One region of the Pseudomonas citronellolis genome, then DNA from elsewhere that is predicted to be linked to it. Evidence: riboswitches for the same ligand, from Rfam matches in the RefSeq annotation. Region 1 holds a riboswitch; each other region holds the start of a gene.

What was found. Region 1 has a riboswitch for cobalamin ahead of PcP3B5_RS25990 (TonB-dependent receptor domain-containing protein). Riboswitches for the same ligand answer to the same signal wherever they lie in the genome.
Region 2: it holds a riboswitch for cobalamin, as region 1 does, so the genes downstream of both, PcP3B5_RS10355 (TonB-dependent receptor plug domain-containing protein) here and PcP3B5_RS25990 (TonB-dependent receptor domain-containing protein) in region 1, are expected to answer to the same signal.
Region 3: it holds a riboswitch for cobalamin, as region 1 does, so the genes downstream of both, cobG (precorrin-3B synthase) here and PcP3B5_RS25990 (TonB-dependent receptor domain-containing protein) in region 1, are expected to answer to the same signal.
Region 4: it holds a riboswitch for cobalamin, as region 1 does, so the genes downstream of both, cobO (cob(I)yrinic acid a,c-diamide adenosyltransferase) here and PcP3B5_RS25990 (TonB-dependent receptor domain-containing protein) in region 1, are expected to answer to the same signal.

The regions. Positions count from the first base shown of each region.
Region 1 is NZ_CP014158.1:5,931,028-5,936,488, forward strand. It holds gene PcP3B5_RS25965 (phosphate acetyltransferase) at 17-1,018, opposite strand; gene eutT (ethanolamine utilization cob(I)yrinic acid a,c-diamide adenosyltransferase EutT) at 1,015-1,857, opposite strand; gene eutQ (ethanolamine utilization acetate kinase EutQ) at 1,865-2,560, opposite strand; gene PcP3B5_RS25980 (EutP/PduV family microcompartment system protein) at 2,557-3,024, opposite strand; gene eutS (ethanolamine utilization microcompartment protein EutS) at 3,027-3,362, opposite strand; cobalamin riboswitch at 3,673-3,872, shown strand; gene PcP3B5_RS25990 (TonB-dependent receptor domain-containing protein) at 3,959-5,461, shown strand, end outside.
Region 2 is NZ_CP014158.1:2,275,151-2,280,611, forward strand. It holds gene PcP3B5_RS10345 (M48 family metallopeptidase) at 91-2,049, opposite strand; gene PcP3B5_RS10350 (LemA family protein) at 2,065-2,661, opposite strand; cobalamin riboswitch at 2,805-3,010, shown strand; gene PcP3B5_RS10355 (TonB-dependent receptor plug domain-containing protein) at 3,104-5,053, shown strand; gene PcP3B5_RS10360 ((2Fe-2S) ferredoxin domain-containing protein) at 5,061-5,461, shown strand, end outside.
Region 3 is NZ_CP014158.1:872,014-877,474, forward strand. It holds gene PcP3B5_RS04015 (precorrin-2 C(20)-methyltransferase) at 1-676, opposite strand, end outside; gene PcP3B5_RS04020 (precorrin-8X methylmutase) at 673-1,299, opposite strand; gene cobG (precorrin-3B synthase) at 1,292-2,620, opposite strand; cobalamin riboswitch at 2,712-2,895, opposite strand; gene PcP3B5_RS04030 (bifunctional cobalt-precorrin-7 (C(5))-methyltransferase/cobalt-precorrin-6B (C(15))-methyltransferase) at 2,973-4,175, shown strand; gene PcP3B5_RS04035 (cobalt-precorrin-6A reductase) at 4,172-4,900, shown strand; gene PcP3B5_RS04040 (glutathione S-transferase family protein) at 5,155-5,461, shown strand, end outside.
Region 4 is NZ_CP014158.1:1,661,288-1,666,748, forward strand. It holds gene PcP3B5_RS07560 (FUSC family protein) at 1-623, shown strand, start outside; cobalamin riboswitch at 646-866, shown strand; gene cobO (cob(I)yrinic acid a,c-diamide adenosyltransferase) at 1,094-1,705, shown strand; gene PcP3B5_RS07570 (cobyrinic acid a,c-diamide synthase CobB) at 1,705-3,000, shown strand; gene bluB (5,6-dimethylbenzimidazole synthase) at 2,997-3,647, shown strand; gene cbiB (adenosylcobinamide-phosphate synthase CbiB) at 3,644-4,681, shown strand; gene cobD (threonine-phosphate decarboxylase CobD) at 4,674-5,461, shown strand, end outside.

The DNA of each region.
Region 1 (5,461 bases):
GGGGCCGCCGTCCGGCTCAGGCGACTCGCCCGACAGCCTCGGCGCCGCCGGCCATCTTGTTGGCCAGCAGCACCGTCTGGATCATTTCCTCGCTCGTGCAGCCGCGCGACAGGTCGTGCAGCGGCGCGTTCATGCCCTGCAGCATCGGGCCGATGGCGTTCATGCCGCCGAGCCGCTGGGCGATCTTGTAGCCGATGTTCCCGGCCTCGAGACTGGGGAACACGAACACGTTGGCCGCCCCGCCCAGCGGGCTGCCGGGCACCTTCGCCGCGGCCACCTCGGGAACGAAGGCGGCGTCGAACTGGATCTCGCCGTCGACGCACAGCTCCGGCCGGCGCTCGCGCACAAGCTCGCAGGCCTGGCGCACCGCCTCGGCGTCGGCGTGCCTGGCGCTGCCGTGGCTGGAGAACGAGAGCATCGCCACCCGCGCCGGCTCGCCGGTCACCTGCTCGAAGCTGGCCGCCGAGGCCAGGGCGATGTCCGCCAGTTGCTCCACCGTCGGCCGCGGCACCACGCCGCAATCGGCGAAGGCCAAGGGGGCGCCGCCGTCCGCTGGCAGCATGAAGAACACCGAGGACAGCGTGCGGTTGCCCGGCGCCAGGCCGACCACCCGCAGGCCGGCGCGCAGCACGTCGGCGGTGGCACTGAGGTTGCCGGCGATGCACAGGTCGACCTGGCCGGCCGCCAGCAGCGCCGCGCCGAACCACAGCGGGTCGTGCAGTTGTTCCAGGGCCTGCTCGGGGCTGAGCTTGTCCTGGCGCCGGGCCAGGTCCTGGGCGAAGCCGTGCAGCCAGGGCGAGCGCGCGGGATCGATCAGCCCGAGGTCGCCCAGGCGGATGTGCCGCTCCAGGCAGTAGCCGCGCAGGGCGAAGGGGTTGCCCAGCAGCAGCGGCTCGGCCAGGCCCTCGGCCTTGAGGAACTGCGCCGCCTCGATGGCGCGGCGGTCCAGGGCGTCGGGGAAGACCACCCGCGGCGGGTTCTGCCGGGCGGCCCGGCGGCAGTCGTCGAACAGTTTCATGGGGCCTCTCCCTGCACGCGCCGGCTCAGTTCCGCGGCGCTCGGCCAGGGTTGCCCGCGCAGGTGCAGCAGGCTCAGCAGCATGGCCACGTAGAGCGCGCTGGACAGCCGGTTGAGGGCGTGCAGCAGGTCCGCGCGGCGCAGCTTGAAGCCGGTCTCCATGAACACCTGGGCGGCGCAGATTTCCACCTCGCGGACCTTGGCCCGCAGCAGGTTGAGCAGCGCCGGCGCGCGGCCGTGGCCGCACTCGGGCACCAGGTGGTCGTGGCCCAGGTATTTCAGCGGCGCGTGGGACAGGCGGTGCAGCACGGCCTCGTCGAGCCCGCCGACGGCGAACCCGGCCAGCTCCTCGTCCAGCACGTCGGCGCGCATCAGTTGGCCGAGCAGCGAACGGATGTCGGCCAGCCAGGCGGCCAGCTCGGCCGGCTCCGGCAGCTCCACCTGCAGCCACACCGCCAGGGCGATGGCCGCGTCCAGCTGGGCGCGGAACTGCAGGCGCGGGTCGTTCTTAGCCACCAGTTCGTGGGCGTTCAGATGGGTCATGCCGGCGGGCTTGTCGGCCGGCGCCGAGCCGCACAGCTGGCAGGTCGCGGCGACGCGCCGGGCGCTGCCGGTCAGCCCGTGCACCGCCTGCAGGCACGGCGCGCCGTCCGCGTCCGGCTCTTCGGTCGCCCGGTACAGGCGGCCCTGTTCGTCATGGAACTTCAGCGACAGGTGGCGCTCGTCGATCAGCGCGCGGGCGGCGGGGGTCAACCGCGCGTCGGCGGGCAGCCGCAGCTCGGTGCCTTCGCTCAGGCCGTGGCGCTCGCGCAGCCAGCTTTCGGTGATGAAAGTGCTCATGGCCGCCTCACTGTTCCTGCCAGTTGGCCGGCCAGGCCACGTAGAGGAAGCGCACCCGGCTGGGGGTGCCGAACTCGATGGCGCTGCCCTTGGGAATGAACAGCAGGTCGCCGGGCTGGCCCACCAGGGTCTCGCCGTTCTGGCGGATGTGCAGCTCGCCCTCCAGCACCAGGTCCACTTCGTCGTAGTTCAGCGTCCAGGGGAAGAAGGCGTTTTCCCACTGCATGAAGCCGGCGCCCATGCTGCTGCCGTCCTCGGCGCCGACCACGTCGGTGATGCCGATCTGGTATTCGCCCGGCACGCCTTCCAGGCGGCCGAAGCGCACGCTGCCGCCCTTCACCAGCTTGATCCCGCCGGCGCCGGTGCGCGCCTCGAAGGCCGCCCGGGCCACGCTGGCGCCGCCCTGTTGCGCGGCCTTGCGCACCAGTTGGTCGACCAGTTGCGCATCCACTTCGGCGGGCAGCCGCGCCAGCACCTCGGCGCGAATCCGCGTCAACTCGTCCTCGCTCGGCCCGGCCGCGGCCGGTTCACTCGCGGCCGCCGCCGGCTCGCCGGCCACCCGCTCGACCAGCGCCAGGCCAGCCTGCTCGGCGACCGTACGCGCCTCGGGGGTGACGATGCAGCGCGGCAGCTCCACGGCCAGGGAACTCTGCCCGGCGGCGATGGCTTCACGGATGTCGTTGGCGGTAATCAGCTTCTTCATCTCAACAGGTCCTCGATCGGATTCCGTGCGTTCAACAGCGCGCGCAGGCGCTCGATGCTGGCGGGGTCGTCGCTGGCGGTGTGGACGATCGCGCCGTCGATGCCGTGGGCGCGCAGCAGGCGCTCGATGGCGGGCAGGTCGACGCCGGGCAGGTCGCACTTGCTGATCACCCCGATCAGCCGCTTGCCGGCGTGGATGTCCAGCAGCCCGGGCGGCAGCCGGCACTCCGTCGCATCGGCGGGGTGCACGTAGACCAGGGTGTCGACGTCGTCGGTGCTGGTGATCAGCGCGCGGTACAGGCGCGGGTGGCTGACGAACTCGCCGGGGGTGTCCAGCGCGCCGCCGGGGCCGTAGTCCAGCGCCTGGGTCTTGCGCGCCGCTTCGGGGTTGCCGCACAGGGCATTGAACAGGGTGGTCTTGCCGGCTCCAACGCCACCGATCAGGGCATAACGCGGCGCGTCCATGGTCAGCTCCTGGTCACCGGGCAGACGCTGTAGTCCAGCAGCCGGCCGAGGGCGGCGCAGGTCTGCGCCAGCGCCTCCTCCACCGCGCCGACGCTGCCGTGCAGCACCAGCGCGCCGCTGAAGCGGTCGAGGAAGCCGATGCGCACGTCGGCGGCCTTGGTGGCGAAGTCGCCGGCAATCATCGCGGTCTCGCCCGGGGTGAGGGTCATGATGCCGATGGCCTGCGCCCCAGGGACGCCGATCTTGCTCGACAGCTCCTCCTGGGGATGCGCGATCAGGTGCGCCAGGGTCACCTGCTTGCCCGGGACGAATTCCTGGATGATGCGCTCTTTGGACACGTGCTCCCCTCCTCTACTGCTTAGGAAGCTAACAAGTGCCCGGACGGCGGCCCTATCAAAATCCGGCAAAGTTTTCCGCCGCCCCGAAAGACCAGAAAACTCCTACAAAAACCGGCTGGAACGCCCGCGCGGCGCCGCATTGGCGGCTGCTGGCCGGAGCTTTCCGGCCGCGGTTCGCAGCGTGCTGAGTGACTTTGTCGCAGCCGCCGGGAAGCGCCCGGGCGCAGGCGGGGCGCCGCCATGGACGTGACGGACCGCAGAGGAAAGGGACGTCTGACGGACAGGTTCCGCATCGGCCCGACTTGCCCGGCCGCCGCGTTGTTCGTAAGGTGCGCACGTTTTCGTTCGAGGTAACGGGAAGCAGGTGAAAGGCCTGCGCTGCCCCCGCAACGGTAACCGACCGCAGGCCCCGTGCCTGCCGCGCTCCAATCCGCCACTGTGCGCCACGCATGGGAAGGCCGGGAGCGTGCGAGTCGGCAGCCCGGAGACCGCCCTCGACACGCATGACAGGTGTTGCGGAGGGCCGCACCTTCAAGCGCGGCCACTCCCGCCCTTGCCAGCCCTCCTCGAAAGTCCACTTTTGAGGAACCCCAGCGATGAAACTTTCCCGTCTTGCCCTGGCCGTCGCCGTGCTGCCCGCGGCGGCCTTCGCCGGCGACGATGCCGAACAGGCTTACCAACTGCCGTCGATGGTCATCACCTCGGCGCGCCAGGCCGAACCCCGCGGCCAGGCCACCGCGGCCAACACCGTCTTCACCCACGACGATATCGAGCGCCTGCAGGCGCGCAGCGTGCCCGAGCTGCTGCAGCGCGTGCCCGGCGTGCAGCTGAGCAACGCCGGCGGCCTGACCAGCTACTTCCTGCGCGGCACCAACCCCGGCCAGACCCTGGTGCTGGTGGACGGCCAGCGCATCGCCTCGGCCAGCAGCGGCATCGCCCGCCTGGACTACCTGAGCATCGACAACATCGAGCGCGTGGAAGTGACCCGCGGCCCGCGCTCGGCGCTGTACGGCGCCGACGCCATCGGCGGGGTGATCCAGATCTTCACCCGCCGCGGCGAAGCCGGCCTGCACCCGCAAGTGCGCCTGGCCGCCGGCAGCAACGGCACCTTCCAGCGCAGCGCCTCGCTCGCCGGCGGCGACGAGCGCACCCGCTTCGACCTCGGCGCCAGCCTCGACGAGAGCCGCGGCTACGACTACACCCGCGACAACGTCGGCGCCGACAGCGACCACGACGGCCAGCGCAACAAGGCCGTGCACCTGAACCTGGACCACCGCCTGAACGACGACTGGAAGGCCGGCTTCAGCCTCAACGACCAGCGCGGCGACAGCGAATACGACGACGCCTACAGCTACGCCCCCGCCGAGCCCCACGACGAGTTCCGCGTCAGCAGCTACAGCGGCTACCTCGAAGGCCAACTGACCTCGATGTGGAACAGCCGCGTGGAGCTGGGCCGCAGCTTCGACCGCAACAAGGCCGTCGGCGCCGCCGAGGTATGGAACAACGGCACCCTGGAAACCACCCGGCATTCGGCCAGCTGGCTCAACCGCCTGCAGCTGGATACCCGCAACCAACTAGCCCTGGGCGCGGACTGGTACGAGGACAAGGTCGAGGGCAGCACCGCCTTCGCCGAGGACAGCCGCACCAACCACGCCTTCTTCGCCCAGCACAGCTTCAAGGGCGAGGCCTTCTCCACCGAGCTGGGCCTGCGCCACGACGACAACGAGCGCTACGGCTCGCAGAACAGCTGGAACGCCGCCTTCACCCTGCCGGTGGGCGCCAGCCAGAGCTGGGTCGCCAGCTACGGCGAGGGCTTCCGCGCGCCGACCTTCAGCGACCTCTACTACCCCGGCGCCAGCAACCCGGACCTGAAGGCCGAGACCTCGAAGACCTACGAGCTGCAATGGCGCGGCGACTTCGCCGGCACGCACCTGGAGGCCGCGCTGTACCGTACCGAGGTGGACGACCTGATCGCCTGGGACAGCGCCAGCAACATGCCGCAGAACATCGCCAAGGCGCGCATCGACGGCTTCGAGGCCAGCCTGGCCCGTGAGGTCCTCGGCTGGCAGGCCAACCTCGGCCTGAGCATCCTCGACCCG
Region 2 (5,461 bases), 3.3 Mb from region 1:
TCGCGCGCAGGGCGCGCTCCTACATGGGAATGGCGCGGGTGGGGCAGCGTAGGAGCGGATCTTATCCGCGAATCGCGCCGGAACCTCCGGCTATCGCGGACAGAGTCCGCTCCTACGAAAAGCCGTATCCGCCAGCAACGGCGGCATCGGGCAGTCGAGGATGTCGGCCACCGCGCGCAGCAGTTCCGCCTCGGCCACGCTGATGCGCCCGTCGTATTCGCCGCAGCGGACCATGGCCTTGAGCAGCTGCGGCTTCTGCAACGGGCGCAGTTGCGCCAGGCGCCGCAGCGCCGCTTCCAGCTCGCGCAGGGTGCCGGCCTGCGGCGGCTGCCGCACGGCGAAGGGCAGGGTGGCCCAGGCCTGGGCGAAGGCCTGTTCGGCATGGGCCGCTTCGGCTCCGTCGACGCCGGCGAGGAAGGCCAGCAGGACCGCCGCCTCGTCGCCCAGCTCGGCCAGCGGCAGGTTGCCGATGCGCGTCGGGGCCGGGCGCAGGTTGCGTTCGACGATGCGCAGCAGCGTCCACTCCAGCAGTTTCACCCGGCGATCGGCCTTGATCAGCAGCGCCATGTTGCCCAGCAGGCTCGTCACCTGGGTGGCGTCCAGCTGCTTCAGCGCCGGCATGGCCAGGTCCAGCAGGGGCAGGCGCAGACCCGGGTCGAGGGTGTGCAGGTGCTCCTCCAGGCGGTCGAACTGGAAGGCCATGCCCAGCTCCAGGCGCGGCTTGAGCAGCTGCAGTTGCTGGGCGCGGGCCAGCGCTTCGGCGTCCAGCAACAGGCCGTAGACCAAGGCCTGCGCGCCATCGACCTTGTGCGCCGCCGCCCGCAGGCTTTCATCCAGCCGTTGCAGGGTGTGCCGCGCTTCCGCCAGGTGCGCCCCGGCCGGCTCGCCGATGGCCTCGACCGCGGCCAGCGCCGCGCCCGAGGGGTAGCCGCGTAGGGCGGCGTTCCAGGTCTCGCGGTCCACCAGCGGGGTGTCCAGGCGCGGTTCCAGCTTCGAGTAGAGGCCGTCCCAGCCCGGCTCGATGCGGCGGATGCGCTCCTCCAGCGGCGGGTGGGTGGCCAGGCCGAACCAGTGGTTGGCCAGGCCGTCGCTGAAGTACAGGTGGCTGAACTCGGCGCGGTGCAGGGCGCCGAGCAGCGAGCCGTAGCCGCCGACCTTCTTCAGCGCCCCGGCGATGCTGGCCGGGTTGCGGGTAAACTGCACGGCGGAGGCGTCGGCGAGATATTCGCGCTGGCGGTTCACCGCGGCCTTGATCAGGCTGCCGAAGAAGGTCCCGACCGAGCCCAGCCCCCACAGGCACAGGCCGGCGACGAAGGCCAGCGCGATGAAGCCCAGGGCCGAGCCGGAGCCGCTGTCGTTGCCGGCGTTGCTGCGCTGCATGCGGATGCGCGCCACGTCGTCGGCGCGGTGGCTGTCCCACAGGCCGCGGACCATGGTCTGGCCGATCAGGCCCAGCAGCAGGATGCCGTGCAGCAGCGCCACCAGGCGGGTGTTCAGGCGCATGTCGCCGTGGTGGATGTGGCTGAACTCGTGGGCGATCACCCCCTGCAGCTCGTCGCGGCTGAGCAGGGCGATGGTCCCGCGGGTGACGCCGATGACCGCGTCGCGCGGCGTCAGGCCGGCGGCGAAGGCGTTGATGCCGCTGTCCTCCAGCAGGTACACCGGCGGCACCGGGGTGCCCGAGGCGATGGCCATTTCCTCGACCACGTTGAGCACCCGGCGTTCATCGGCGTCGCGGGCGTCCAGGTTGATCAGCCGGCCGCCCAGGCGCTCGGCCACGGCGCGGCCGCCCAGGCGCAGCTGGCGGTGCTTGTACCAGGCGCCGACGATCACCACGCCGACCACCACCAGCGCCACCCACAGGTAGAGTTCGAAGTCGGGCAGGCGCTGCGGCGAGGTCCAGTGGCTGGCGGGCTCGCCGATGTGGCGCCAGAGCCAGCCCAGGACCAGGCTGGTGAGCGTCACCAGGCAGGCCACCGCCGCGGCCAGGAGCAGGATCAGCCGGCCGGTCTGGCGGCGGGCGCGGTCCTGGTGCTGGAAGAAGTTCATCGCGCGGGCCGCCCGTCAGAAGGCGACCTTGGGCGCGTCCTGGATCTGCTGGCTGTCGGCGAACTCCAGCTGCGCGACCTCGGCCTTGTGGCCGAAATTCGCCGCCAGCACCACGGCGGGGAACGACTGGCGGTAGGCGTTGTATTCCATCACCGCGTCGTTGTAGGCCTGGCGGGCGAAGGCCACCTTGTTCTCGGTGCTCGACAGCTCCTCGGTGAGCTGCTGCAGGTTCTGCGAGGCCTTGAGGTCCGGGTAGGCCTCCATGGTCACGTTGAGCCGCCCCAGCGCGCCGCCCAGGGCGCCCTCGGCGTTGGCCAACTGGGCCAGGCCGGCGGCGGCGCCGGGCTGGCTGGCGGCGGCCTTGAGCCCGGCCACCGCGGCATTGCGCGCGGCGATCACCGCCTCCAGGGTTTCCCGCTCGTGCTTGAGGTAGGCCTTGGCGGTTTCCACCAGGTTGGGGATCAGGTCGTAGCGCCGCTTGAGCTGCACCTCGATCTGCGCGAAGGCGTTGCGGTAGCGGGCGCGCAGGTTCACCAGGCGGTTGTAGATGGCGATGACGCCGAAGAACAGCACGGCGAGGACGAGCAGGGTGACCAGGGAGGAAACCGACATGGGAGGTCCTTTTCGAGCGTCGGGAAAGGTCCGCCGATGATAGCGGAAAGCTTCCACGGCGGAAGGAAAGGCATCACGGGCTGTGCCCGGAAGCGGAAGCATGCTGTAAAGGGCTGCCCTTGACGCCCCGCCGCACCGATGGTCAGATGCGGGCCGTTCCAGGTGTCTCATGCCGCCGTGCATGAGGTGAAACGGGAAGCCGGTGCGTCGCCCTTGGCGATCAGTCCGGCGCTGCCCCCGCAACGGTAAGCGAGCGGGGCATCCACGAGGCCACTGTGCTCAGGCATGGGAAGGCGGATGCTCCAGAACCCTCGCAAGCCCGGAGACCGGCCTGGAGCGTTGTTGGCAAACCCGCGGTGGGCGGGCGTGAGCCGGATTCCGGACGCGCTCGCGCCGGAACTCGCTGCGCCGCCTGCGAAATTCCCGTTTCGAGGCGATCACCTTGCACTTCCCTTCTTCCGAATCCGCACTTCGGCTTGCCCCCTGGCTCGCCGGCCTGTGCCTGAGCCCCTGCCTGAACGCCGAGCCCCTGGGCCTGCGCGATGAAATCGTCAGCGCCCCTTCGGTGGAGTCCACCACCGTCGCCGAGATGGCCCGCTACGGCAGCAAGCTCGAAGTCATCGAGCGCGAGCAGATCGAGCGCGCCGGCCCTAGCGCCGACATCACCCGCGTGCTGCAGATGTACGTGCCCGGCCTGTTCGTGGCGCCGAAGAACGGCCCCTTCGACTACGGCACCTACTCGCTGCTGGGCGGGCGCAACGACGACACCCTGATCCTGCTCGACGGCGTGCGCCTGAACAACCGCCTGTACGGCGGCCTCTACCTGGACACCCTGCCGATCACCGCGGTGGAGCGCATCGAGGTGCTCAAGGGCGGCCAGGGCCTGCTGTTCGGTACCCAGGCGGTGTCCGGGGTGATCAACATCGTCACCCGCAGCGCGCGCAGCCGCGAGGCTTCCGGCGAGGTCAACCTGGGCCTGGACAGCTTCCGCGGGCGCAATGGCGATGCGCGGGTGGAGAAGGTGCTGGAGAACGGCCTGGGCGACCTCGGCCTGCTGGCCTACGTCAGCCACAACCGCTCCGACGGCTACAAGCCGTTCCGCGAACAGGACATGACCGCCACCGTCAGCGACAAGCGCCGCTCCTACGACGTCAACGTGTTCGGCGCCAAGGCCATCCAGGCTTTCGGCGACAGCTCGCGCCTGGAGCTGTTCTACCAGTACGCCGACGCCGACCTGGACTTCGCCCGTCCGGCGGACAACCACCACACCAGCAACGACCGCATCCAGCAGATCGCCACGGCGACCTTCGAGCAGCGCCTGAACGACGACTTCAGCTGGTTCGCCAAGGCCCACCTGAACGACTGGGACACCCGCTACACGCGCATCTACAACCTCGCCGGCGGCGGCACCCGCACGCTCAACCACAACGACTACTGGGGCTTTACCGACTGGGGCGCGCAGCTGGAGGGCAAGGCGCGCCTGGCCGGCGGCCACGAGCTGGTCTTCGGCAGCGACAACCAGTGGTACAAGGGCCAGGACGACGTGCTGATCATCGACAACGACAAGGCCGAGTCCCACGCCCTGTACGCGCAGTTGCGCCCGCAGCTGGACCTGCTGCCGAACTGGCACCCCAGCCTGGGCGTGCGCCGCGAGGAAATGAGCGGCGGCGAGGGCGCCACCGTGTGGATGCTCACCTCGCTCTACGACCTCAGCGACCAGCTCAAGCTGCGCGGCCAGCTGGGCACCGCCTTCAAGCTGCCCAACGCCGAGCAGCTGTTCGTCAACGAGCCGGGCAGCGAGATCGGCAACCGCGACCTCAAGCCTGAGCGCAGCCGCAACGCCGAGCTGGGCCTGGACTACAGCGGCGCGCTGTTCGGCCAGCCCTGGAGCGGCAGCGTCACCATCTTCCGCCGCGAGATAAAGGACCTCATCACCCTGGCCGGCGACCAGTGGGTGAACGGCGACGGCGAGATCGAGGTGCGCGGCATCGAGGCCAACGGCCAGTGGCGGCTGGGCGAGCACTGGCAGCTGGACGCCGACGCCACCCGCAACCTGGTGGACACCCGCGAGGGCGTGACCGTGAACAACATCCCGCACTTCTTCGCCCGCACCCGCCTGGGCTACGACCAGGGCCCGTGGGGCTTCGGTATGGCGCTGCGCTACGTCGGCTCCATCGTCAGCCCCCAGGGCGACGACTACGGCCACTACAGGGTGCTCGACGGTGATGCCTACCGCTACCTGGACGGCGCCCGCCGCCACCGCCTGAGCCTGCTGCTGGAGAACCTGCTGGACCGCGACTACGCCACCAGCCGCACCACCAACGGCATCCGCCAGGTGGACAACCTGGGCCGCCCGCGCACCGCCGAGCTGCGCTACACCTTCAGCTTCTGAGGTGGCCATGGACCAGGCGCTGCTGATTGTAGGCCCCCTCGCGGGCGCCCAGGGCGAGGCCTTGCGCGCCGAGCTGGCGGCAACCCACCGCGCCGTGACGCTGGTCGATACCAGCGACGGCTTCGACGCCCTGTGGCCGGCCATCCGCGCGCAGCTGCAAGCGGGCAGGGCGCTGTTGCTGGTGGATATGGAACCGGCCAGCGACGGCGCCTACCTCGACTGGCTGCGCGGCGAGGTGGCGCAACTGGCCGGCGACTTCCCCCAGGCGCCGTGCCCGCGGATGACCGCCTCGGCCCTCGGCCGCCGTGGCCTGGACGCCCGGCTGGTCGGTGCAGCCATCGACGACGGCCGCCAGCAGCTGGAATGCCGCACCGTCGGCCCGGTGCCGGAACAACCGGACTGGTCGGC
Region 3 (5,461 bases), 1.9 Mb from region 1:
CGTCCAGCGGCACGATGCGCTGCTCGCGCATGGTTGCCCGTTCCACGTAGTGCGCGCCGCCGTCGCGGCCCAGTTCACGGAGCACGCGGCGGACCTTGTCGAAGTTGCGCCCGAGCTTCATCACCACCGCCGCGTCGGCGGCCGCCAGGCGCTGCTTCAGTTCGTCTTCCGGCAGCACGCCGGAGAGCACCGACAGGCTCTGGTTGCGGTACACCAGCGGCACGCCGAGCACCGCCGCGCTGCCCAGCATGGAGCACACGCCGGGCACCACTTCGGCCGGGTAGCGCTCGGCCAGGCGGTCGTGCAGGTACATGTAGGAGCCATAGAAGAACGGATCGCCCTCGCAGATCACCGCGACGTCGCGGCCGGCTTCCAGGTGGCCGGCGACCTGCTCGGCGGCGGTGTCGTAGAAGTCGCTGATGACGCCCTCGTAGGTCAGCGGCGGCTCCAGCTTCTCGGTGGTCACCGGGTACACCAGGGGCAGGCGCTGCTGGCTGTCGCCCAGGTGCTGCTCGATGATGCCGAAGGCGTTGCCGCCGTGGCCGGCGCGGTGCTTGGCCTTGGCCACGAAGTAGGCGACCACGGGCGCGGCTTGCAGCAGGCGCAGGGCCTTGAGGGTGATCAGCTCGGGGTCGCCGGGGCCGACGCCCAGGCCGAGCAGGCGGCCGGTCATCATTCCACCTCCGTGGCCAGGGCGTTCACCGCGGCGGCGGCCATGGCGCTGCCGCCGCGGCGGCCGCGGACGATGACGTAGGGCACGCCGCGGCTGTCGGCGGCGAGCAGGTCCTTGGATTCGGCGGCGCCGACGAAGCCCACCGGGAAGCCGAGGATCAGCGCCGGCTTCGGCGCGCCGGCGTCGAGCATTTCCAGCAGGTAGAACAGCGCGGTGGGGGCATTGCCGATCACCACCACGCTGCCTTCCAGGTGTTCGCGCCAGTGCTCCAGGGCTACCGCCGAGCGGGTGTTGCCCAGCTCGCGGGCCAGGGCCGGGACGTCCGCTTCGTTGAGCGTGCAGATCACCTCGTTGGCCGCCGGCAGGCGCGCGCGGGTGACGCCCTCGGCGACCATGCGCGCGTCGCAGAGGATCGGTGCGCCCGCCGCCAGGGCCGCGCGGCCGATGGCGCCGGCGCCGGGGGAGAAGCGCAGGTCCTGCACCACGTCGACCATGCCGCAGGCGTGGATCACCCGCACGGCGAGCTTTTCCAGGTCGGCGGGAATGGCCGAGAGGTCGGCCTCGGCGCGGATGGTGGCGAAGGACTGGCGGTAGATCGCCTGGCCGTCGCGGATGTAGTCAAGCATCGGGTAGGGCTCCGGGATCGCGCAGCCGGTCGGCCGCGGCGTCGAGGGTCAGGTCGCGCGCCAGCGGCTGGCCGAAGCCGGCGTGGCCGGGGGCGCGGCGGTAGAGGTCGTAGCGGCCGTCGGCGACGGCCAGCAGGGTCAGCGGCGCCACGTGGGCGGCGGCGCAGGAGCGCGGGCAGCCGCACAGGTGCACGCCGGCGGGCAGCGGCGCGCGCAGGCGTTCGGCCAGGCGCAGGGCGTCGGCCTTGGTGTCGGCCAGGCCGCGGGCGCAGCCGGCCGAGCCGCTGCAGGCCACCAGCCGGGACAGCGGCTGTGCGGCCGAGATGATCAGGCCCTGGCTGTCGAGTGCGGCGAGCACGGCGCTGGCGCGCGCAGCCGGCACGTTGGGCAGCAGCAGGCCCTGCCAGGGCGTCAGGCGCAGGCTGCCGTCGCCTTCGCGTTCGGCGAGATCGGCCAGTTCGCGCAGCAGCCCGCTGTGCAGGCGGCCGAGGACGAAGCCTGCGCCGACGCTGCACAGGCCGCCCTGGCGCTGCGGGCGGATGCCCAGGTGGGCGAAGGGCTCGACGGCGGCGCGGCGCCAGTCGGCCACGTCCTGTTGCAGCGGCAGATCGAGGCGCGCCAGCAGGTCTTGCGCGGGCACCTTCGCCAGCAACTGGCGCATGCGCGAGACGCCTTCTCCGGCCAGGTCGAGGAACAGGTTCAGCAGCGCCTCGACCAGGGCCGGCAGCTGTTCGCTGGCGACGGCGGCGAGCGCGGGTCTGTCCTGCGCGCGCAGCGGCGGGCAGCCGGCCAGGCCGAAGGCGAAGCGCCCGGCGTCCATGGCCGACAGCCAGATGTCGTGGGGGTGTTCGAGCATCGCCAGGGATTCGCCGCCATCCAGTTGCAGGGCGAACTTGGGCGACAGGCCGTGGAAGCGTGGCTCGTCCTGCAGCAGGTCGAGCAGCGTGGCGGCCAGCGGCGCGACATCCAGGGCCTGGGCCGGGTCGAGGCCGGCGGCGGGGCTGAGCAGCAGGTTGCGCACGTCGTCGGCGGCGGCCACCCGCGGGCCCAGCCCGGCCCGCAGCAGCTCGGCGGACAGCGCCGCGCCGGCGCCTTCGTGCACGCCGCGGATCTGCAGGTTGGCGCGGTTGGTCGCCTCCAGCACGCCGTCGGCATGGCGTTCGGCGGCGCGGGCGATGGCCCTGGCGCCGCTGGCGTCGAGGCGCCCGCCGGGCAGCTTGATGCGGCAGATGCCGCCATCGCCGGAAGCGACCACGCGCAGCAGCCCCGGGCAGGGCGACGGGCGGATTTCGACAGGGGGAACAGGCGGCAGATTCGGCACAGGGTCACCATGGCTGGGTCGCGGTGACCTTGCGGATCGCCCCTGATTGGGAGGATCTACAACATCGATACACCCCGCTCGATGCTTGCACACGCGACTGGTCCCGTCGGCAGGTCTCCTGGCTGGCAGGTCTTTGCCCGACGCGGCCTTCCCGGTTTCCCAGTGGCCAATGACGCGTGGACTCGCTGCTTACAGTTGCGGGGGCAGCCGCGCTTGGATGGCTCCTGCGCGTTCCCTCTTCGGCCCTGATGGGCACCGACGAAGGCTGTATTATGCCCGCTTTGCCCGACCCCTTGAAAACCCTGCCCGTCGAAACGCCGGCGGCGCAGTGTCGCAACGCAGAGGAACCCCCATGACGCCCTGGCTGACCATCGTCGGCATCGGCGAGGACGGCTATGCCGGCCTCGGCAAGACCGCCCGCCGCGCCCTGCTGGCGGCCAGCGATGTGTTCGGCGGCGAGCGCCAGCTGGCCCTGCTGCCGCCGTGCATCGGCGCGCAGCGCAGGCGCTGGCCGAGCCCCTTCGACATGGCGCCGTTGCTGGCGCGGCGCGGCACCCCCACCTGCGTGCTGGCCAGCGGCGACCCGCTGTTCTTCGGCGTGGGCGCGAGCCTCGCGCGGCAACTGCCGGCGGCGGAAATGCGCGTGCTGCCGGCGCCGTCCTCGGTGAGCCTGGCGGCGGCGCGGCTGGGCTGGGCGCTGCAGGACGTGGAGCTGCTGTCGCTGGTGGGCCGCCCGCTGGCGGCGCTGAACGCGCGCCTGCATCCGGGGCGCCGCCTGCTGGTGCTGTGCGCCGATGGCCGCAGCCCCGCAGCGGTGGCCGCGCTGTTGCGTGAACGCGGCTTCGCGCCGAGCCGGCTGAGCGTGCTGGAACACCTGGGCGGCGAGCGCGAGCGGCGCATCGACGGCCTGGCTGCCGACTGGTCGCTGGACGAGGCCGCTGCGCTCAACGTTCTGGCCATCGACTGCGTGGCCGGCGCCGATGCCCGGCGCCTGGCGCTGACCCCCGGCCTGCCCGACGACGCCTACCGCCACGACGGCCAGCTGACCAAGCGCGACGTGCGCGCGGTGACCCTCGCGCGCCTGGCCCCGGAGCCGGGCGAACTGCTCTGGGACGTCGGCGCCGGCTGCGGCTCCATCGGCATCGAGTGGATGCGCGCGCACCCCAGTTGCCGGGCCTTCGCCATCGAGGCCGAGGAAAGCCGTCTCGGGCACATCGCCCACAACCGCGACGCCCTCGGCGTGCCCAGCCTGCAACTGGTGGCCGGGCGCGCACCGGAAGCCCTGGAGGGCCTGGAGGCGCCGGACGCCATCTTCATCGGCGGCGGCGTCACCGTGCCGGGCGTGCTGGAGTATTGCTGGGATTGCCTCAAGCCCGGCGGCCGGCTGCTGGCCAACGCGGTGACCCTGCAGAGCGAGGCGGCCCTGGTCGGCTGGCGCGAACGCCACGGCGGCGAGCTGGTGCGCCTGCAGGTGGCCCAGGCGCAGCCCCTGGGCGGTTTCGACACTTGGCGCGCGGCCCTGCCGATCACCCTGCTGGCGGTGCGCAAGCCGTGAACGGCAAACGCATCCTGCTGCTGGGCGGCATCGGCGAGGCCCTGGCCATCGCCCGCCGCCTCGGTCCCGGTCACCTGTACAGCCTGGCCGGCCTGGGCAAGGTGCCGGACGACCTGGCCTGCCAGGTGCGTGTCGGCGGCTATGGTGGGGCAGAGGGCCTGGCGGATTTCATCGCCGGGCAGGGCTACGATCTGCTGCTCGACGCCACCCATCCCTATGCCGCGCAGATCAGCCGCAACGCCGCCCGCGCCGCGCAGCTGGCCGGCGTGTCCTGCTGGGCCCTACGCCGCCCCGGCTGGCAGCCCGGGCCCGGTGACGACTGGCGCGAGGTAGCAGGCTGGGCGCAGCTGATCGCCGCCCTGGCGCCGTTCCGCCGGCCGCTGTTCACCCTGGGGCGCGAGCCGCTGGAGCACCTCGGCGAAATTCCCGAACATCAGTTCTGGACCGTGCGCTGTTTGCAGAGCCTGCCCGGAACCGAACGCGCCGAGGTGCTGGGCGCGCGCGGGCCCTTCAGCCTGGAGGGCGAGCGCGAGCTGTTCGCGCGCCTGGGCACCGACGTGCTGGTGAGCAAGAACAGCGGCAGCCAGGCCACCGAGCCGAAGCTGCAGGTGGCGCGCGAGCGGGGCGTGCCGGTGCTGATCCTGGCGCGGCCGGAATTGCCCGAGGTGGATCGGCGGTTCGACAGCGTCGAGGCGTTGTGGATGGCGTTGGAGCCGCTTCTGTAGGGCCGGGTTCGCGAGCAAGAACTAGGCGTCCCCTCGCTCCTACGAAGAGCGTGTGTGCGCCGCCTATGGGAGCAACTGTCTTGCCCATCGCGCCGGGGCGCTTTCGTAGGATGGGTTGAGCATGCGAAACCCATGCTGCCATGGTGATGGGTATCGCTTCGCTCAACCCATCCTACGGGGGTGGAGGGTGCAGGGCTTGCTCGCGAACCGCCCGCCGACGCTCTAAGCTGCCCTTTTCGGCAAGGAGCCGGCAGATGCTGCGGATTCTCGGCAAGGCCTCATCGATCAACGTGCGCAAGGTGCTGTGGACCTGCGCCGAGCTGCAGCTTCCCTACGCCAGGGAAGACTGGGGCAGCGGTTTCCGCGCCACCGACCCGGAGGAATTCCTCGCGCTCAATCCCAATGCGCTGGTGCCGGTGCTGGTGGACGGCGATTTCGTGCTCTGGGAGAGCAATGCCATTTGCAGTTACCTCGCCAGCCAGTACCCGCGCGACGAGCTGCTGCCGTCCGCGCCTCGCGAACGGGCGCTGGTGGAGCAGTGGATGGGCTGGCAGGCCACCG
Region 4 (5,461 bases), 2.7 Mb from region 1:
GCAACGCGATGAGCTACGACCTCGGCCACTTCCTCAATTCGGCGCTGGCCACCGTGATCGGCGTGGCCTTCGCCGTGCTGGTGTTCAACCTGGTGCGCCTGGCGCCCGGGCAGCGCCATTACCGCCGCGTGCTGGCGGCCATCCTCGCCGACCTCGCGCGGCTCACCCGCGGTCCGTTGCCGCCGCTGGAGGTCTGGTTCGACGGCCGCAGCGCCGACCGCCTGCTGCGCCTGGCGCAGTTCTACAAGAACCTGCCGGCCGAGCGCCGCGCGCGCTGGCGCGGCGGCCTGCTGGCGCTGGACCTGGGCGACGAGCTGCTGTTCCTGCGCGCGCGCCTGACCGCTGCCCGCGGCCCCGTGCGCCGGGCCCGCGACGCCTACCTGCTGTGTTTGCACGACCTGCTGCTCGCCGGCGGCCCGCGCGCCGGCCGCGAGCAGGCCCTGCAGGCGGCCAGCGTGGCGCTGTTCAAGGCCCTGGAAAACGACCACCGGCTGCCGGCCGAGGACCGCGAACTGGCTCGCGCCACCCTGGTCCAGCTGCAGTTCATCTGGCTGCGCTGGTGCCGCCAGGACCCGGCCGCCGCGCCCGCGCAGCAGGCGCGACCCATCGCCGCCTCCGATTGACCGGCCACCCCGCCTGCCTCTAAGCTGCGCGCCTGCTACAGGTGCCCTCGGCCATGGCCGAAGGTGAAACAGGGAAGCCGGTGCAACCGAGCCAATTCGGTCATTCCGGCGCTGCCCCCGCAACGGTAGGCGAGTCACGCGGACGCAACAGCCACTGTGCCAACGGCATGGGAAGGCGCAGCCGCAGAGGTCCGGTGACCTTCACTCGCGAGCCCGGAGACCGGCCCGTAGCGACGACGACGCGCAGGAAGCCGTCGGGCGCTGCCCAGGCCGCGCTCCGATCGCCCCGCGTCATCCCGGTTTACTAGCCGCGCGGGTGAGAGCGGTGGAGCGATCAGGCAGATGAGCATTCTCCTTCCAGCCACGGCCCCGCGCCGCGCGGCTACTTTCCGTCGTCCCTCCCGCACGCCCCTTCAGCCCCGGTGCCTTGGCATCGCGAGCACGGCCGCCTTCGGCCAGGAGACCCAACGATGAGCGAATCCCCGGAAAAGGACGAGCGCCACCGCGCGCGCATGCAGCGCAAGAAGGACGTGATCGACGAGAAGATCGCCCAGGCCCGGGACGAGCGCGGCGTGCTGCTGGTGCTCACCGGCAACGGCAAGGGCAAGAGCAGCTCGGCCTTCGGCATGCTCGCCCGCGCCCTCGGCCACGGCATGCAGGCCGGCGTGGTGCAGTTCATCAAGGGCGCCGCGAGCACCGGCGAGGAAGCCTTCTTCCGCCGCTTCCCCGAGCAGGTGCGCTACCACGTGATGGGCGAGGGCTTCACCTGGGAGACCCAGGACCGCCGGCGCGACATCGAGAAAGCCCGGCAGGCCTGGGACGTGGCCCGCGAGCTGCTGGCCGACCCGGCCGTCGGCCTGGTGCTGCTGGACGAGCTGAACATCGCCCTCAAGCACGGCTACCTGGAGCTGGACGCCGTGCTGGCCGACATCGCCGCGCGCCCGGCGCACCAGCATGTGGTGGTCACCGGCCGCGCCGCCCAGCAGGGCATGATCGACGCCGCCGACACCGTCACCGAGATGGGCCTGGTCAAGCACGCCTTCAAGGCCGGCATCAAGGCGCAGAAAGGAGTGGAGTTCTGATGCCCCAGGCGCGCCAGTGCCCGGCGCTGCTGATCGCCGCTCCCGCCTCGGGGCAGGGCAAGACTACCGTCACCGCCGCCCTGGCCCGCCTGCACGCGCGCCAGGGGCGCCGGGTGCGGGTGTTCAAGGTCGGCCCGGACTTCCTCGACCCGATGATCCTCGCCCGCGCCAGCGGCGCGCCCGTGCACCAGCTCGACCTGTGGATGGTCGGCGAGGCGCAGAGCCGCCGGCTGCTCTGGGAAGCGGCAGGGGAGGCCGAGCTGATTCTCATCGAAGGGGTGATGGGCCTGTTCGACGGCACGCCCTCGGCGGCCGACCTGGCGCGCACCTTCGATGTGCCGGTGCTCGGCGTGATCAACGGCCAGGCCATGGCGCAGACCTTCGGCGCCCTGGCCGTGGGCCTGGCCACCTACCAGCCGGGCCTGCCGTTCTCCGGCGTGCTCGGCAACCGCGTCGGCAGCCAGCGTCACAGCGACCTGCTGCGCGACAGCCTGCCGGAGTGGATCCGCTGGTACGGCGCGTTGCCGCGCAGCGCCGACCTGGAGCTGCCCAGCCGCCACCTGGGCCTGGTGCAGGCCGAGGAACTGGCCGACCTGGACGCGCGCCTGGACGCCGCCGCCGACGCCCTGGCCGCCAGCAGCGCGGTGGACCTGCCGCCGCCGGTGAGCTTCGCGGCGCCCACCGAGCACGAACTGCAAGCGTCCCTGGCCGGCGTGCGCATCGGCGTGGCGCGGGATGCCGCCTTCGCCTTCCTCTACCAGGCCAACCTCGACCTGCTGCGCGAGCTGGGCGCCGAGCTGAAGTTCTTCTCGCCGCTCACCGACGAATACTTGCCGGAGGTGGATAGCCTCTATCTACCCGGCGGCTATCCGGAACTGCACCTGGCGCAGCTGGAGAACAACCGCGCCATGGCCGAGGCCATCCGCGCCCACCATGCCGCCGGCAAGCCGCTGCTGGCCGAGTGCGGCGGCATGCTCTACCTGCTCGATGGCCTGACCGACGCCGAGGGCCGCAGCGGTCGGCTGCTCGGCCTGCTGCCCGGCCGCGCCACCCTGCAGAAGCGCCTTGCCGCCCTGGCCCTGCAGGAGGTGGAACTGCCGGAAGGCCCGCTGCGCGGCCACACCTTCCACCATTCGCTGCTGGACAGCCAACTGGAGCCGGCCCTGCGCGGCACCTGCCCGAACGCCAAGCCGGTGGCCGAGGCGGTGTTCCGCCTGGGCCGCCTGACCGCGTCCTATATCCACTTCTACCTGCCGTCGAACCCGGCGGCCGCCGCCGCGATCTTCCGCCCATGAACGAGCACGCCTACAGCCCCGAGGAACGCGCGGCCATCTACCGCGCCATCGCCGAGCGCCGCGACATGCGCCACTTCAGCGGCGGCGAGGTGGCCCCGGCGCTGCTGGCGCGGCTGCTGGAAGCGGCGCACCAGGCCCCCAGCGTCGGCCTGATGCAGCCCTGGCGCTTCATCCGCATCACCCGCCCGGCACTGCGCGAGGCCATCCACGGCCTGGTGGAGGCGGAGCGGGTGAAGACCGCCGAGGCCCTGGGCGAGCGCTCTGAGGAATTCATGCGGCTGAAGGTCGAGGGCATCCGCGACTGCGCCGAGCTGCTGGTGGCGGCCCTGGCGGACGGCCGCGAGGCCCACGTCTTCGGCCGCCGCACCCTGCCGCAGATGGACCTGGCCTCGCTGGCCTGCGCCATCCAGAACCTCTGGCTGGCGGCCCGCGCCGAAGGCCTGGGGCTGGGCTGGGTGTCGCTGTTCGATCCCGCCGCCCTGGGCGAACTGCTCAGCCTGCCGGCGGGCAGCGAGGCGGTGGCGGTGCTCTGCCTGGGCCCGGTGGCGGAGTTCTACCCGGCGCCCATGTTGGCCCTGGAAGGCTGGCGCCAGCCGCGCCCGCTGAACGAACTGCTTTACGAAAATCACTGGGGAGAACGCCCATGAGTCTGGCCCTGCTGAGCGTTGCCGGCGTGGCCCTGGACGGCCTGCTGGGCGAGCCGAAGCGCTGGCACCCGCTGGTGGCCTTCGGCCGCCTGGCTGACCGCCTGGAGCGCCGCTTCAATCGCGCCCGAGTGCCATTGTCGACGGTTAGCACGGATAGCCCCCTCTCCCTTCAGGGGGGGCCGCCTTCCGGAGAGGGCCGGGGAGAGGGCGCTCTTCTTCCAACCTCCCCAACCTCCGATAACCACACCCCCGGCCTAGGCTGGCGCAGCCACGGCGTCACCGCCTGGGCCCTGGCCGTGCTGCCGCTGACCTTCCTCACCTGGCTGCTGACCCTGGTCCCGCACCTCGGCTGGCTGGTCTCCGCCATCGCCCTCTACGCCGCCATCGGCCTGCGCAGCCTGGGCGAGCACGCCGAACCCGTGGCCCTGGCCCTGCGCGACGGCGACCTGCCCGAGGCGCGCAAGCGTGTGGGCTACATGGTCAGCCGCGAGACCGCCGAACTGGACGACAGCGCGGTGGCCAAGGCCGCCACCGAATCGGTGCTGGAGAACGGCAGCGACGCGGTGTTCGCCGCGCTCTTCTGGTTCGCCGTGGCCGGCGCGCCGGGCGTGGTGCTGTACCGCCTGAGCAACACCCTGGACGCCATGTGGGGCTACCGCAACCCGCGCTTCGAACGCTTCGGCTGGGCCGCGGCGAAGATCGACGACGCCCTCAACTACATCCCCGCGCGCCTGGTCGCGCTGACCTACGCGCTGCTCGGCAACACCCGCCTGGCCCTGCGCAGCTGGCGCCGCCAGGCGCCGCAATGGGACAGCCCCAACGCCGGCCCGGTGATGGCCGCCGGCGCCGGTGCGCTCGGCGTGGCCCTGGGCGGCAACGCCGTCTACCACGGCGAACTGCATGAGCGCCCGCAACTGGGCGAAGGCCCGGCGCCAGGCGCCCGCGACATCTGGCGGGCCCTGGCCCTGGTGCGCCAGGGCGTGCTGCTGTGGCTGCTGGCGATCCTCGGCCTGGGGGCGCTGCTGCATGCTTGAGCACGGCGGAAAGCTGCGCGCGGCCGCGCAGCGCTACGGCATCGCGCTGGAGGGCTGGCTCGACCTGTCCACCGGCATCGCGCCCTGGCCCTGGCCGCTGGCGGACATCCCTGCCAGCGCCTGGCAGCGCCTGCCGGAAGAGGATGACGGCCTGGAGCAGGCCGCGCGCGATTACTACGGCTGTGACTCATTGCTGCCGCTGCCCGGCAGCCAGGCGGCGATCCAGGCCCTGCCGCGCCTGCGCGCACCGGGCCGGGTCGGCGTGCTCGCGCCTTGCTACGCCGAACACGCGGCGGCCTGGAAACAGCATGGCCATGAGCTGCTGGAACTGGCCGACGATGAGGTGGACGGCCTGGTCGACCAGCTCGACGTGCTGCTGCTGGTCAACCCCAACAACCCCACCGGCCGACGCTTCGACAGCCAATGCTTGCTGGCCTGGCACGAGCGCCTGCGCGCCCGCGGCGGCTGGCTGGTGGTGGACGAGGCCTTCATGGACTGCACCCCCGGCCACAGCCTGCTGCCCCTGGCCGGCGGCCAGCCGGGCCTGGTGGTGCTGCGTTCGCTGGGCAAGTTCTTCGGCCTGGCCGGCGCGCGCCTGGGCTTCGCCTTCGCCGAGCCGGCGCTGCTGCGGGGCCTGGCCGAATTGCTCGGGCCCTGGGCGGTGAGCGGGCCGACGCGCTGGGTGGCCCGGCACGCCCTGGCCGACCATGCGCGGCAAGGTGAACGCCGCGCAGCGCTGGAGCAGGCCGGCGCACGCCTGGCCGCGCTTCTGAAAACGCA